Regions from separate parts of the Isoptericola sp. NPDC057653 genome, predicted to be linked through region 2. Evidence: riboswitches for the same ligand, from Rfam matches in the RefSeq annotation. Region 2 holds a riboswitch; the other holds the start of a gene.
What was found. Region 2 has a riboswitch for S-adenosylmethionine ahead of ACFU9A_RS13650 (NADPH-dependent FMN reductase). Riboswitches for the same ligand answer to the same signal wherever they lie in the genome.
Positions count from the first base shown of each region.

Region 1: another riboswitch for S-adenosylmethionine. It lies ahead of ACFU9A_RS04960 (aminotransferase class V-fold PLP-dependent enzyme); the one in region 2 lies ahead of ACFU9A_RS13650 (NADPH-dependent FMN reductase).

Region 1 covers NZ_JBHVHP010000001.1:1,086,412-1,094,083, forward strand. The annotation lists gene ACFU9A_RS04935 (OmpA family protein) at 1-493, opposite strand, end outside; gene ACFU9A_RS04940 (hypothetical protein) at 498-1,157, opposite strand; gene ACFU9A_RS04945 (hypothetical protein) at 1,256-1,828, opposite strand; gene ACFU9A_RS04950 (protein kinase) at 1,954-3,156, opposite strand; gene ACFU9A_RS04955 (RNA polymerase sigma factor) at 3,156-3,812, opposite strand; SAM riboswitch class IV at 3,899-4,016, shown strand; gene ACFU9A_RS04960 (aminotransferase class V-fold PLP-dependent enzyme) at 4,051-5,502, shown strand; gene ACFU9A_RS04965 (CsbD family protein) at 5,581-5,754, opposite strand; gene ACFU9A_RS04970 (hypothetical protein) at 5,851-6,507, opposite strand; gene ACFU9A_RS04975 (amidase) at 6,608-7,672, opposite strand, start outside.
Region 2 covers NZ_JBHVHP010000002.1:524,319-531,990, forward strand. The annotation lists gene ACFU9A_RS13635 (DUF4185 domain-containing protein) at 1-456, opposite strand, end outside; gene ACFU9A_RS13640 (FadR/GntR family transcriptional regulator) at 534-1,235, opposite strand; gene ACFU9A_RS13645 (DoxX family protein) at 1,390-1,998, shown strand; SAM riboswitch class IV at 2,133-2,265, shown strand; gene ACFU9A_RS13650 (NADPH-dependent FMN reductase) at 2,287-2,865, shown strand; gene ACFU9A_RS13655 (flavin reductase family protein) at 2,904-3,419, shown strand; gene ACFU9A_RS13660 (LLM class flavin-dependent oxidoreductase) at 3,434-4,603, shown strand; gene ACFU9A_RS13665 (LLM class flavin-dependent oxidoreductase) at 4,614-6,023, shown strand; gene ACFU9A_RS13670 (GNAT family N-acetyltransferase) at 6,057-6,803, shown strand; gene ACFU9A_RS13675 (gamma carbonic anhydrase family protein) at 6,882-7,400, opposite strand; gene ACFU9A_RS13680 (M20/M25/M40 family metallo-hydrolase) at 7,461-7,672, opposite strand, start outside.

The DNA of each region.
Region 1 (7,672 bases), on a different contig from region 2:
CCTCGAGCCTCAGGTCGCCGCGCGCGGCCCTGACCGCGCCGGCCACGGCCTTCGCCCGCCGCTCCGACAGCTTCTGGTTGAACGCGTCAGAGTCGACGGAGTCGGTGTGGCCGTCGACCGAGACGGTGGCGCCCTCGGGCACGTCCTGGACGAGGTCCGCGACCTTCGCCCTCGCCGCCTTCGACAGCGCGGACTCGCTGGGGTCGAACAGGATGTCCGACGACAGCGTCACGACGGTCTCGGCGCCGTCCGTCGTCGTGTCGTCGACGGAGAGGACGGAGCCCTCGGTCACGTACTCGGTGACCGACCGGACCATGTTCTCCTGCGACGGGTCGCCGAGGTCGAGCGCGCCGATGGCGGGCCAGGCGTAGCCGCCCGCCGGGTCGTCGTCGGCGGCGACGGCGGCCGGTGCGGCGGCGCCCAGGCCCGTCAGGACGGCCGCGGCCGCGGCGAGCGCGCGCCAGGGGTGTCGGGTGCGCAGGTGGGGTCGCATCGGCTCAGTCCTCGAAGGTCAGCGGGACGTCCTCGAACACCGGCATCGAGTCGGCGAGCTTGACGTCGACGGCGGTGATGTCGTCCTCGGGCGCCGCGAAGAACGCCTGGTAGCCGACGGACCGGCCGGGCAGAGCCGTCGTGAAGACGGGGTCGGACCGGTACCACCGGCCGCCCCCGTCGGCCTCGAGCACGCTGTACTCCTTGAGGTTCTCGCGGTCGATGAGGGTGAGGGCGGGGGCCTCCCCGGTGGCGTCGTAGAACGACGCGGGCTGGCCGCCGTCGTCGAACTCAGGGGTCATGACGAGCCGCAGCTCCGTCGTGCGCCCGGAGACCACGACGGACTCGACGCCGATGCGGACCTTCTTGTCCTCGGTCCCCGGGACGGTGAAGGTGGCGTCCGCGATCACGTCGTCCGGGTCGGGGAAGTCGACGCCGGGTCGGCCCGAGCCCCCGCCCGATCCCTCGCCCGATCCCGTGGTCGAGTCGTTCGAGGCCGGGTCCGCGTCGTCCTCCCCGTCCGCGGCGGGCGACGTCGTCGCGTCCGTGACCTGGGCGGTGGCGCCGGCGTCGTCGAACCCGGCGGCGTCGCCCGGGGAGCAGGCGGCGAGGGCGAGCAGGCTCACGACGGCCAGGGGGGCCAGTCGCAGGGGGGAGATTCGCATGATCTGTCCTGTCGGTGAGGTCGTTCGGGACGTGCCTGTCAGGGAGTGCCGGCCGCCGGGCCGGATACATGCCGCGGCGTGCGCGGGGCGGGAGCCGCTCAGTCGTCGTCCTCGCCGAAGTGCGCGACGTGGGCGTGCTGGTGGTGGGCGACGTACAGCCGCAGCTCGACGTCGCGGCCGTCGGCCATCGTGCCGAGGACGCGGTCGATGCGGTCGGACTCGCGGTCGGCGGCGTCGACGACGACGACGCCGGCATGCTCCTTCGTGTCGGCGCCCGACCAGGTGTCGCGCTCGGCGAGCGCACGCTCCGCGCCGGCGACGCCCGCGGCGAGGTCGGTGCCGGTGAGCTTCTCCACCTGCGTGCGGTCGAGGGTGATGACGGTCTTGTAGCCGTCGGAGTAGCGCACCGTGTACGCCGACGCGTCCTTCGCCGACGCCTTCACCGACGCCTTCGCCGACGCCTTCGCCGACGCCTTCGCCGACGCCTTCGCCGACGCCTTCGCCGACGCCTTCGGCTCGGCCTTCGAACCCGTCCTGACCTGCGCCTGCGCGCCTGTTGCCGGGGCCCCCGCGTCGTCGAACCCGGCGTCCGGGCCCGGGGCCGCGCAGGCACCCAGGGCGAGCAGGCCGGCGAGGGCGATCGGCGTGAGTCGGCGGGGAAGGTGTCGCATGGTGTCTCCTGTCGATGGGGTCAGCGGGATCGCTGCTGACACCCGTGAGTCGGAGGCGACGGACGAAAGGTTGCACGCGGACCCGGATCGGTTCCTGCCGGCCTCGCCGTCGGGGCCCCGGAGGGTCACGACCCGGCGGCGACCTCGAGGCGGTGGACGGCGGTGATCGGCGTCCCGTCGGGGGCGCGGGCGTCCAGCACGACCTCCGCGGAGCCGGCCCGGTTGGCGGTGAGCTCCACGGTCTCCTCGTCCGTCGCGTAGGCGCCGTTGGGGAGCGTCCAGACCCAGTGCGCGGCGCCGTCGACGTCCGCCGTGAGCGTCACCGGCGTCCCGACGGTCGCCGTCGCCGGACCGGAGATCGACACGCTGGCCCCGCCCGAGGCCGACGACGGGTGGTCGTCCAGCCAGAGCGTGCCGCCGACGCCGGCGCCGAGACCGAGCGCGGCACCCGCCACGGCGGCGACGACGGCGCGCGCGGGGCGGCGGCGCCCACGTCCCGCGGGCGTGCCCGTGCCCGTGCCGTGCGCCGGGTCGAGGGCGCGCTCGACGTCGGCCAGCCAGGCGGCCGCGTCGGGGTGCCGCCTGGCGGGGGAGCCGGCGAGGCTGCGGCCCAGCGCGGTCGTGAGGGCGCGGGGCGGCGAGGCGCCCTCGGTGAGCCAGGTGACCAGGGCGGACATCGCCCACAGGTCGGCGCGCGTGTCGACGGTGCCGGGGCCGTCCTGCTCGGGTGGCCGGAAGCCCTCCGTCCCGCCCGCGACGGTCAGCCCGGAGCTGAGCGCCAGGTCCTTGCACATGCCGAGGTCGGCCACGACGAGCCGCTCGTCGGCCCGCACGACGGACGAGGCGGCGCCGTCGCCGGCGCCGTCCGGGCTGGTGCGCAGCAGCACGTTGCCGGGGCTGAGGTCGCGGTGCACGAGCTGCGCGGCGTGCACGGCCTCGACCGCCGCGGCGAGCCCGCGGGCGACGGCGAGCACGTCGGCCGGCGTCGCGGTCCACCCGTCGGCGCGCAGCGCGCCGACGCGCTGCGCCAGCGTGCCGCGGTCCGCGTGCTCCAGCACCAGGTACGGCTGCTGGCGGTCGCTCTCGCCGATGTCGTGCACGGCCACCACGTGCGGGCTCGCCACCCGGCGCAGCGCGCGGCCCTCGGCGATGAACCGCTCGCGGATCTCCGGGTTCAGGCTGTGGTTCTCCGCGAGGACCTTGACCACGACGACGTCGTCGAGCCGTTCGTCGACGGCGCGGTGCACGGTGGCGAACGACCCTGCGCCGATCACCTCGCCCACCCGGTACCGGCCGAGGAGCCGCTCGTTCGCGCCGGTCCCGGCCATCAGGGCACGCCCCCGAGCGCCGCCGCCACGAGGGCGCGGCCCCGGGAGATCTGGGACTTCACCGTGCCGACGCTGCGCCCGAGGCGCTCGGCGACGTCGGCGTACGGCAGGCCCTCGATGTCCCGCAGCGTGACGGGCTCGCGGTAGAGCTCGGGCAGCGCGGCGAGCGCGTCGCGCACCGTGGCGCGGGTCGCGAGCAGGGAGCTCATCCGCTCGGACGGGCCGACGTCGTCGTCGGGCAGCGTCGTGGTGGCCCGCTGCCGGCGCAGGTGGTCCACCACCCGGTGGCGGACGATGCCGTGCACCCACGTCGTGACCCGCGACCCGCCCGCGAACGACCGGACCGACGTGGCCACGGAGATGAGCACGTCCTGGCCGACGTCGTCGACGGCCGCCTCGTCGAGCAGCGAGCTGCGCACGAACCGCTGCACGACGCCGGACTCGTCCAGCTGCTCCACCAGCAGCTCCGTGGCGAGCGCGGAGCCGCCGGCGGCGCGGTGCGCGAGCAGGTCGAGCACGTCGGCCGCCTCGTCGCCGGCCGCGGCGCGGGCCGCGTGCCGGGCGCCCTGGGCGTCGCCGGCGTCGAGCGCGTGGGCCACCTCTCCGACGAGGTCCCCCGGGGGCGCGCCTGGGGGCGGGGTGGTCCGGCTGGGCATGCCGTCAGCCTCTCACGCGACCGCATCGTGAGAACTCCGGGGGCCCCGCTTGACGGGGTCGTGGTGCCCCCGCACGATGGTCCGCAGGTCATGAGTGCCAGCGCGAAGCCCCGGCTCGCTGGCCGGCAACCCTCCTCTCGCGGCGGGGTGCCCCGGGTGACGACCTGGCCCCCGCGCCGTCCGGCGCGCGGGCAAGCGCGGGGAGCCACCTCCCCGGCACGACCGAGGAGGACCACGCATGACCACTCTCGCCACCGCGCCCGCCGTCCTGCCGGACGCCGCGCCCACCGCCCCGCCCGTGCACGACGTCGCGCCCGTCCTGCCCGTCGTCGGCGCGGACACGCTCGTCCCGCTCGTGGACGGCCGCCGGGTGCCGTACGCCAACCTCGACGTCGCGGCGTCGGCCCCCGCGCTGCAGGCCGTCGCCGACCGCGTCGCGCGCGTCCTGCCGCTGTACGCCAGCGTGCACCGCGGCGCCGGCTACCTGTCGCAGGTCTCGACGGCGCTCTACGAGACCGCCCGCCGCACGATCGGCGCGTTCGTCGGCGCCCGCGAGGACGACCTGACGATCGTCACCCGCAACACCACCGACTCGCTCAACCTGCTCGCGGGCTGCGTGCCCGCCGACCCGGTGACGGGCGAGCCGGGTCGCGTCCTCGTGCTCGACATCGAGCACCACGCCAACCTGCTGCCCTGGCAGCGCGTCACCGACGCCACGGTCGTGACCGGCGGGCCGTCCGTGTCGGCCACGCTGGCGGAGATCGAGGAGGAGCTGGCCGCGGGGGTCGCCACCGGCCGCCCCTACGCCCTCCTCGCGCTCACCGGCGCCTCCAACGTGACGGGCGAGGCGCTGCCGGTGGCCGACGTGGTCGCCGCGGCCCACGGCGCGGGCGCGCGGGTCGTGCTCGACGGCGCGCAGCTCGTGCCGCACCGCCGCTTCTCCCTCGCGGGCACCGGCGTCGACTACGTCGCCTTCTCCGGGCACAAGACGTACGCCCCGTTCGGCGCGGGCGCCCTGGTCGGGCGGCGCGACTGGCTCGACGCCGGCACTCCCTACCTCGCGGGCGGCGGCGCCGTGCGCCGCGTGCGCACCACGAGCACCGACTGGCACGAGGGCCCCGCCCGGCACGAGGCCGGCTCGCCCAACGTCATCGGCGCGGTGGCGCTCGCGGCCGCGTGCGACGAGCTCGCCGCGCTGGACGCGCGCTCCGCCGTCGAGCACGAGGACGCCCTGCGCCACCGGCTCGTGGAGGGGCTGGGCGCCCTCGACCGCGTCGAGGTCGTGCACGTGTGGGACGACGCCGTCGACCCGGTGGGCGTCGTGACGTTCACCGTCACCGGCTACGACCCGGGCCTTGTCGCCGCGTACCTGTCGGCCGAGCACGGCATCGGCGTGCGCGACGGCCGGTTCTGCGCGCACCCGCTGCTCGGGCGGCTCGGCTTCGACGCCGGCGCCGTGCGCGCGTCGGTGGGCCTGGGGACCGCGGGCGAGGAGGTCGAGCGGCTCGTCGCCGCCGTCGGCGCGCTCGTCACCGCGGGGCCGCAGGCGCAGTACGACGTGGTGGACGGCCTGTGGGTCGTGGTCGACGACCCGCGCCCCGTGCCCGACGGCTCCGGCCTCGAGGGGCTGCTCGCCACCGCCGCGCTCGGCGCGGACGAGGCCTTCGGCTGCCTGCCCGACGACCTCTGACGGTCCGGGGCGCGCCGAGGGCCCGGGAACGACGACGGGGTGCCACCGTGCTGGTGGCACCCCGTCGTCCGCAGTCGGTCAGCCCTTGAACGCGTCCTTCGCGTCGTCCCCCGCCTGCTTGAGGTTCGCGCTGGCCTGCTGGGCCTTGCCCTCGGCCTCTTTCTTCTCGTCGTCGGTGAGCTTGCCCGCTGCTTCCTTGACCTTGCCCTCGGCCTCCTCGGCGAGGTGCTTGGCCTTGTCACCCAGTCCCATCGGGGCTCCTTCCGTCGGACGAACAACCTCAGGAACCGAACGTAGGCGGCCGTCCGCACGCTCGCACCCGGGCGTCTCAGCCCGTGGGCCGCGGCGTCAGGCGGCGACCGCGAACGCCACGCAGAGCGCGGCGACGGTGAGGTCGAGCCCGATGCACCACACGGCGAGGGAGCGGTGCACGACGACGTCGCGGCGGTAGTGCACCAGGTCCCACGCGACGTGCGCGGCGAGGGCCACGGCCGCGACGACGAGCCCGACGCGCGGCGGCATCGCCACCGCGGCGATCGCGACCCCGTAGTACGCGGCCATCGCGACGGCCTGCGCGAGGGTGGTCGGGCGGCGGCGGGCGAGCCCGTAGACCAGGAAGGCCAGGCCGACGACCCCGAACGACGCCCAGCGCGGCACGCCGGCGTACTCGAGGAACGGCAGGACGCTGGCCACCGGGACCATCGCCCAGCCCACCCAGCGGCGGCCGGTGGCGGCGGCCGCGAGGTAGCAGACCGCGGCGACGCCGACGGCGGTGGCCGGCACGGTGGCGGTGGTGGTCTCGGCGGGGGAGCCGCCGGCCGCCTCCCCCTCGGCGCCCAGGCCGAGGACGATGCCCAGGCCGGAGACGATCCCCACGACGATCCACAGGGCGTTGACCCACCAGCGCGTGGTCGCGGGCGTCCCGCGGGCGCCGCTCTCGGTGGTCGTGTCGAGTCGTGCTGCCTGCGGTGCTGCCTCGAACGATGCTGCTTCGGACTCCGGCATGGCGTTCACTCCCTTGTGTACCCCAGAGGGGTATATACCCCTCTGGGGTACCGTAGCGCGGACGGCGCGCGAAGGGAAGGGGTGGGCGCGGACCGGGCTGTCACCAGGCCGGCGGGCGCCGCTCCGGCCAGCGCAGCCGGTCCTCGAGCTGCGCGGCGAGCGCGAGGACGGTCGGCTCGCCCCCGGGACGGCCGATCACCTGCACGCCCATCGGCAGGCCGTCGTCGGTCCAGCGGGTCGGCACGGTGATCGCGGGCAGGCCCGCCACGTTGAGCATCGACGTCCACGGCGTGTACTGGCACTGCTGCTCGAAGTTGCGCTCCGGGTCCTCGGCGTCGAACCAGCCGACGGGCCGCGGCGTCAGCGCGAGCGCCGGCGTGACGACGGCGTCGAACCGCGACACCTGCGCCACGAGGCGGCGCTCGAAGGCGGTGAGCGCGCGCAGCGCCTCCGCGACCTGCCGCGCGGGCACCTCGCGACCGCGCCCGATCAGCCAGCGGGTGAGCGGCTCGAGCCGGTCGAGGCGCTCGGGGTCGTCGAGGGGCACGGCCGAGGCGCCCGCCATCCACAGGGTGCGGAAGGCGGGGCCGTACGCCGGGTCCGGCTCGAGCGCCAGGCCCTCGATCTCGTGCCCGAGCCCGGCGAGCGCGGCGACGCCCGCGTCCAGCGCGGCCCGCGCGGCGTCGGACGTCGTGATGGCGTAGAAGTCGTCCCACGCCGAGTCGGTCGTGACGCCGACGCGGAACCGCCCGCGCACGTCCTCGCCGCCGCTGCCTGCCACCTCGCCCCGGCGCGCCGCGGCCAGGTAGTCGCCGGCGCGGGCGGACGGCGCCCGCAGCGTCAGCGGATGGGCGACCCGGCCGTCGGGAGTCCAGGTGAGCATGCCCTCGAGCAGCAGCGCGGCGTCCTCCGTCGTGCGGGCGAGGGGGCCGTTGACGACCAGGCCGCCCAGGGACTCCTGCCCGGACCCGGCCGGCACCAGGCCGCGGCTGGGCTTGAGCCCGACGACGCCGCACGCCGCCGCGGGGATGCGCACCGAGCCGCCGCCGTCCGACCCGGCCGCGCACGGCAGCAGGCCCGCCGCGACGGCCACCGCGGCGCCGCCGCTCGACCCGCCCGCCCCGAGGGAGGGGTCCCACGGGTTGCGGGCCACCGGCCCGGCGAG
Region 2 (7,672 bases):
GTCCGGGTCGGGCCCCACGATGCTCTCCGGGGCGTCCGCGGTGCCGCCGGTGACGGTCCGCAGCGCGGCGCCGTCCTGCAGCACGATCGAGTTGTTGAGGAAGGGCGTGCTCTGCGGGCGGCTGCCGTCGGGCGCCACCGGGCCGAGGAACGTGTCCGAGAAGATCCACGCGAGCGAGCCGTCGCGCAGCGGCACCGAGTAGGTGCTGTCGGCGCCGGTCCAGCCGACCCCCGAGTCGGCGTAGGCGGTGAAGGTGTCGCCGAGCGGCGCCGGCGCGGCCCGCGTGGCCTGCACCGTCGCGCCGTCGAGCGAGCAGGCGGGCGCACCGCGGTCCGCCGCCGTGGCCGTCGTCGTGGCCGCGATCGTGGCCGCCGTCGTGGCTCCGGCCAGGGTGAGTGCCCCGGCCATCGCGGCGGCGGCCAGCCGCCGCCCGCGGCGCGAGTTCGTCCTCGTCATCGTCATCACTCCGTCGTGATCTCGTGGCGTTCCGTGGCCCGGCCCCACCGGGGCCGGGTGCTGCGGGTGGTGGGGGCCTAGGGCGCCGCGCCCTCGATGGCGCCCACGACCTCCGTGAGGTGCGCGTGCATGAGGTCCGCGACGGCGTCCGCGCGCCCCTCGGTCACGAGGCGCACGAGCTCGGCGTGCTCCTCGTAGTCCGACTCCGGGTCGCCGTGGAGGGCGAGGATCCGGCGCTGGTCCTCGGCGTGCAGCAGCAGGATCACGTCGAGCACCTCGGACAGGATCGTGTTGCCCGCCGCGTCGGCCACCGCCCGGTGGAGGTCGACGTTCACCCGCCACAGGCGGTCCGACCCGCTCTCGAGGCACTCGCGCGCCTCCGCGAGGAGGTCGGCCAGGCGGGCCAGCGCGGCCGGCTCGCGGACCACCGCGGCCTGCCGCGCGATCGCCGGCTCGATCACGGCGCGCGCCTGGACGAGCGCCACGAGCCGGGCGCGGTCGGCGGGCGGGGCCACCGCGTTGGGCAGGACGCTGCGCAGGTAGTTCTCCCCCACGTAGATGCCCGAGCCGTGGCGGAAGGACAGGATGCCCAGGCCCTCGAGCCGCCGCAGCGCCTCGCGCATCGTGGGGACCGCGACCCCGAACCGCGCCGCCAGGTCGCGCTGCGGCCCGATGCGCTCGCCCGCGACCAGACCCTCGTCGCCGATCATCTGGATCACGGCCTCCGCGAGCGTCCCGCTGAGGGTGGGGCGCGGGACCGGGCCCGACTCCGTCGTCATGAAAAGTGATCTAATCACTTGCTCACTCGAAAAGGAAGGGGCGGGTGACGACCGGGCGAAAACGCGGCCGCGCCGCATCCCCGGTCCCGACCGGTCCTCTCTCCTGGGGCGGCCACCCCGGGCCGCGCACCGTCACCCGGAAGAGAGCACCGCCATGTCCGTCACCACCTCGTCGGCCCGCAACGCCGCCGGCGCCCGCACCGTCCCGGCGTCCCCGGACAACCCCGCGCCGACCGCCGCCGAGGCCCCCACGACGGCCCCCACGACGGCCCCCACGACGGCGCCGCGCCGCCTCGCCGAGCGGGTCGCGCTGCGCGTCGACGTCGCGGTCACCGCGCTGGCGCGCGTCCTCGCCCGGTGGTCGGTCCCCGCCCTGCGCGTCGCCCTCGGCCTCGTGTTCCTCGGCTTCGGCGTGCTGAAGCTCTTCCCCGGCGCCAGCCCGGCCGAGGAGATCGCCGCCCGCACGGTGGAGACGCTGACGTTCGGCCTGGTGCCGGGCGAGGCCGCCGTGCTGCTGACGGCCGTCATGGAGACCTTCATCGGCCTGACGCTCCTCTCCGGCCGCCTGCTGCGGACGGGGCTGGCCGTCCTGGCCGTGGCGATGGTCGGCATCCTGTCCCCCGTGGCCCTCTTCGGCGACGAGCTGTTCGGCCACGGCATGACGCTGCTCGGCCAGTACGTGCTGAAGGACGTCGTCCTCGTCGCCGGCGCCGCCGTCGTCGCCGCCGTCGCGCTCGGCGCCCGGCTGCGGCTCGACGCCTGAGGCCGCGCCCCGCCCGCCGACCCGCCCCGGAGCCTCCGGTCGTCCCCCGGCCGGAGGCTCCCTCGCGTCCGGATCGTGAGAAATCACCGGAGCACCCTGGCGTTCCCCGGATCGGCTGCTATACCTCCGCCCCAGGTCACGAGCCCCAGCGCGAAGCCCCGGCTGGCTGGGCAGCAACCCCCACGTCACGGCGGGGTGCTCCGGGAGATGACCAGGCCGCCGGCCGGCCCGTCCGCGGGCCGAGACGCCGCGCGGCAAGCGTGATCGACGGACTGCGAGGTACACCCCATGACCGAACCCACCCGCCCCACCGCCGCCTCCGTGGTGGTGGTGTCCGGCAACCCGCGCGCGGGCTCGCGCACCCTGGCCGCGGCAGAGGCCGCCGGGCGCCGCGTCGCCGAGCTGCTCGGCACCGACGACGTCGCGACGGTCGAGCTCGCGGCGTTCGCGGGCGAGATCCTCGCCCCCGCCCACCCCGCCGCCGACGCGGCGAAGGAGCGCCTCGCGCGCGCCACCGTCGCCGTCGTGGCCACCCCCGTCTACAAGGCCTCCTACACCGGCCTCCTCAAGGCGTTCCTCGACCTCTACGGGCCGGACGGGCTCGCGGGCGTCGTCGTCGTGCCGCTCGTCGTCTCCGGCAACCCGGCGCACGCGCTGGCGGGCGAGGTGCACCTGCGCCCCGTCCTCGTCGAGCTCGGCGCCGTCGTGCCCACCCGGTCCCTCGCCCTCACCGAGGCGCAGCTGCCCGAGCTCGGCGCGGCCCTCGACCCCTGGTTCGCCCGCTGGTCGACGCCCCTGCGCCGGGCCACCGGCCTGACCTCCGCCGCCGCGACGCCCGCCGCCGAGCTGACGGGGGCCGCCCGGTGACCGCCGAGCGCACCGACCTGACCGCCGCGCTGACCGACATGGAGGAGCTCCTGGCCCAGCAGGACGAGCCCCAGCTGTCCGCCGACGAGTTCAAGACGGTGTTCCGCCAGCATCCCGCCGGCGTCGCCGTCGTCGCGCTCGAGCACGAGGGCCGCCCCGTCGGGTTCACCGCCACGTCCGTCATCTCGGTGTCGGCGGCTCCGCCGCTCCTCGCCTTCTCCCTGGCGTCCACGTCGTCCTCGTGGCCCGCCGTCTCGCGGGCCGACACCCTGGCGATCAGCTTCCTGGCCGACCACCAGGACGACCTGTCCGCGCGCTTCGCGACCAGCGGCATCGACCGCTTCGCGGCCGGCGGCTGGACCGCCCTGCCCACGGGCGAGCCCGTCGTCGACGGGGCGGTCTCGTGGGTGCGCGCCCGCGTCGTCCAGCGCACGCCCGTGGGCGACAGCTACCTCGTCTCGCTGCGCGCCCTGCAGTCCGGGTCCGACGAGGCGTCGCCGCTCGTCTACCTCGACCGCACCTACCACCGGCTCGGCGACGAGTCCGCGATCTGATCCCGGAGAGACCCATGACCAGCACACCCTTCCTCGTCGGGCTCGACGTCGACGGCGCGGGCGCCCATCCCGGGGCCGCCGCCGTCGCGGGGCTCGCGCCGGCGGACCTCGTCGGCGCCGCCCGCCTCGCCCGCACCGTCCGGAGGGCCGAGCACGCCGGCGTCACCTTCGCGACGTTCGCCGACGCGCTCCTGCCCGCCCTGCCCGGGTCGCCGTCCTCGGCGCGGCTCGACGCCGTGACCCGCGCGGCGTTCGTGTCGCGCACCACCCACGCCATCGGCCTCGTGCCGCAGGTGCCCACCACCTACCCCGAGCCGTTCCACGTGGCCACGCAGCTCGCGTCGCTCGACATCGCGGCGTCCGGCCGCGCCGGCTGGCTCGCCGCCGTGACCGACCACCCGGGCACCGCCGACGCCTACGGGCGCGACCCCGTGACGGACCTCGCCCGCGAGGCGCGCGACGTCGTCCAGGTCGTGCGCGACCTGTGGGACTCGTGGGAGGACGACGCCGTGATCCGCGACGTCGCCACCGGGCGGTTCGTCGACCGCGACCGCCTGCACCACGTCGACTTCGTCGGCGAGTCGTTCTCCGTCAAGGGGCCGCTCATCACGCCCCGCCCGCCGCAGGGCCAGCCCGTCGTCCTGGCCGCGGCAGGCGACGTGGCACCGTCGGTGCGCGACGAGGCCCTCGTCGACGTCGCCCTCGTCGGCGGGACCGACGTCGCCGCCGTGCGGGCCGCGGCGCGGGTCGCCACCGACCACGAGCCCGACGCGTCGCCCCTCGCGGTCGTCGACCTGGAGGTCGCGCTCGACGCGGGCGGCCGCACCGGCGCCGCCCGGCTCGCCGAGCTCGACGCGGCCGCCGCGCCGGGCACCCGCGGCCCCTGGGGGTCGGGTGCGCTGCGGTACGCCGGCGACGCCGCGGGGCTGGCGGGCCTCCTCGCCGGGCTCGCCGCGTCCGGCGACGTCGCCGGGGTGCGGCTGCTGCCCGCCGCCCTCGACGCGGACCTGCCCGTGCTCGCCCGCGACGTGCTGCCCCCGCTCCGGGCCGCCCGGCTCACCGCCGCGCCCCGCGCCGGCGCCACCCTGCGGCAGACGCTGGGCCTGCCCCGCCCGGCGAACCGCTACGACACCCGCCCCCGCACCGTCACCCGCGACGCCCAGCCCGCGGCCGCGCACGCCTGAGGAGCCGACGATGAGCGCACCCACAGCACCCCACGCCCCCGACGCCCCGATCACCCGGCCGCACGCCCAGGTCCACCTCGGCGTCTTCTTCCAGGGCGTCAACCACACCACGATCTGGTCCGACCCGGAGTCCGGGTCGCAGACGGACTTCGCCTCCTTCGAGCAGGTGGTCCGCACGGCCGAGCGCGGGCTCTTCGACGCCTTCTTCCTCGGCGAGGGGCTCCGCCTGCGCGAGTCCCGCGGGCGCATCCACGACCTGGACGTCGTGGGCCGCCCCGACGCGATCACCCAGCTCGCGGCCCTGGCCGCGATCACCGAGCGCATCGGCCTCGTCGCCACCCAGAACACGACCTACCACGACCCGGCCGAGCTGGCCCGCCGCCTCGCGAGCCTCGACGTCCTGTCCGGCGGGCGGGCCGCGTGGAACGTCGTCACGACGGACAACGCCTGGACCGGGGAGAACTTCCGCCGCGGCGGGTACCTCGACCACGCGGACCGGTACGAGCGGGCCGCGGCCGTGCTGGCCGTCGCGCGCGGGGTCTGGGACGCGTTCCCGGACGGCGGGGGCGACGTCGCGCGCGTCGCGGTGCCCGGCGCCGCGCTGCGCACGCCCCGGGACCTGGCCCTCGACGTCACCACGCCCCGCAGCCCGCAGGGCCACCCGGTGATCTTCCAGGCGGGCGACTCGCCCCAGGGTCGCGACCTCGCGGCCGCGCACGCCGACGTGATCTTCTCCCGGCACGGCTCCGTGCTCGCCGACGCGCTCGAGTTCGCGGCCGACGTGCGCCGCCGGGTCGTCGCGGCCGGCCGGCCCGTGGACGACGTGAAGATCTTCCCCGGTACCGCGATCGTCGTCGGGGACACGCCCGCGGACGCCGAGGAGAAGGCGCGCTGGGTGCGCCGCGCCCAGGTCACGCCCGCGACCGCGCTGTCGGTCGTCGGGAACGTCTGGGGCGAGGACCTCTCGTCCTACGACCCGGACGGCCCGCTGCCGGCCCACGACCCGGTGGTCGCCGAGCTCGGCGGCGAGCGGGGCTCCGCCACGACCGGCGCGCGGACGCACGAGATCGCCCGGCAGTGGCGCGCCGTGGCGGAGGCCGAGGGCCTGTCGATCCGCGAGCTGGTGATCCGCAACGCCGGCGAGCGCGGCTTCACGGGGACCCCGGGCGCCGTGGCGGACGAGCTCATCCGCTGGGTGCGCACCGGCGCCGTCGACGGGTTCAACCTCAGCCCGTGGATCGTGCCGGCCGGGCTGGACGACGTCGTGGACCGGGTGGTGCCCGCCCTGCAGGAGCGCGGCGCCTACCCCACCGCGTACGCCGGCACCACGCTGCGCGAGCACCTGGGGCTCCGCGCGCCGCTCACCCGGCGCGCCGCCCGCGACGCCGAGAGCGAACCGGCGCTCGTCCCGGCGCCGTGAGCGCCTAGGCTGCCACGGCCCGACAGGAGGACCATGACCACCACCGCCCCCAACACCAGCCCCACCACCACGCCCGGCGACCCCTCCGAGGCCGTCCTCGACAACCCCCGCTGGTCGTCCCTCACCGGCGCCCACGCGCACCTGGCGGAGGGCAACGCGCTGGTGCGGCGCTACCCGGCCGACGTGTCCCCGTTCGCCGCCGTGCGGTCGTGGGACGACCCCGACGTGTGGGACGCCGTGGTGGACCTCGTCGGCCCCGGCGGGCAGTTCCCCACGCCGCCGGCGTCCGTGCCGCTCCCCCCGGGCTGGGAGCGGCTCGCCCTCCACGAGGGTGTGCAGCTGGTCGACACCGACCGGCTCGAGACCCGGCCCGACGACGAGGCCGTGGTGCTCGGCGCCGACGACGTGCCCGACATGCTCGCGCTCGTCGAGCGGTCGCGGCCCGGCCCGTTCCTGCCGCGCACGTACCTCATGGGCCGGTACGTCGGCGTGCGCCGCGGGGGCCGCCTCGTCGCCATGGCCGGCGAGCGTCTGCAGCCCGACGGCTGGACCGAGATCAGCGCCGTCACGACCGACCCCGACCACCGCGGCCAGGGCCTCGCCACGCGCCTGGTGCTCGACGTCGCCCACCACGTCCGCGAGCGCGGCGCGCGGCCGATGCTGCACGCGGCCGGCGACAACGCGACCGCGATCCGGCTCTACGAGCACCTCGGGTTCCGCCTGCGCGCCCGCACCGCGTTCGGTGCCGTGCGCGCTCCGCTCGCCTCGCCCCGCGCCTAGCCGCGGTCCTCGCCGCGACGACGACGGCCCGCGTCCCCGACCACGAGACGCGGGCCGTCGCCGTCCCGGCGGCGGGCGTCAGCCGACCGAGCGACGGTGCCGCTCGGCCAGCTCCCGGTACTCGATCGCGTTGCGGCGCACCCGCTCGGCGCCCTCGGCGTCCAGGGGGCCGCGGTCCTTCGCGGGCACGCCCACGGCGAGGTGCCCGGCGGGGATCTCCTGGCCCTCGCGCACGAGGGCTCCGGCGGCCACGAAGGCGCCCGCGCCGACGACCGCGTCGTTGAGGAGCGTGGCGCCCATGCCGACCAGGCTGCCGTCGCCCACCGTGGCGCCGTGGATGATCGCGCCGTGGCCCACGCCCACGCCCGCGCCGATGGTGGCGGGCACGCCGGTGTCGGTGTGCACCACGCAGTTGTCCTGGATGTTGGAGCCCTCGCCCAGCACGATCGCGTCCATGTCGCCGCGCAGCACCGCGCCGTAGAACACGCTGGCGTGCGCCTCGATGCGCACGTTCCCGACGATCGTCGCCGTCGGGGCGACCCACGCCGTGGGGTGGATCTGGGGAGTGTGGCCGTCGAAGGGGAGCACCGTCGCCATGCCGGCGACCCTACCGTCCGCGCCCGGCCGCCGGAGTCCCGCCCCGGCCCGCGTCCGGGGTCAGCCCAGGAACCTCGTCACGACGTCGTGCAGCGCGGCGGTGGTGAGCTCCAGCGACGCGACGTCGACGCGCTCGTCGTTGCCGTGGAACAGCCCGCGCCACGTGCCGGGGTCCCAGCCCGCGCTGAGCAGGCCGAACCCGTAGGCGGGGACGCCGCGGCGCCGGTAGAAGCGCCCGTCCGTGCCGCCCGTGCCGAGGGTCGGCAGCACCG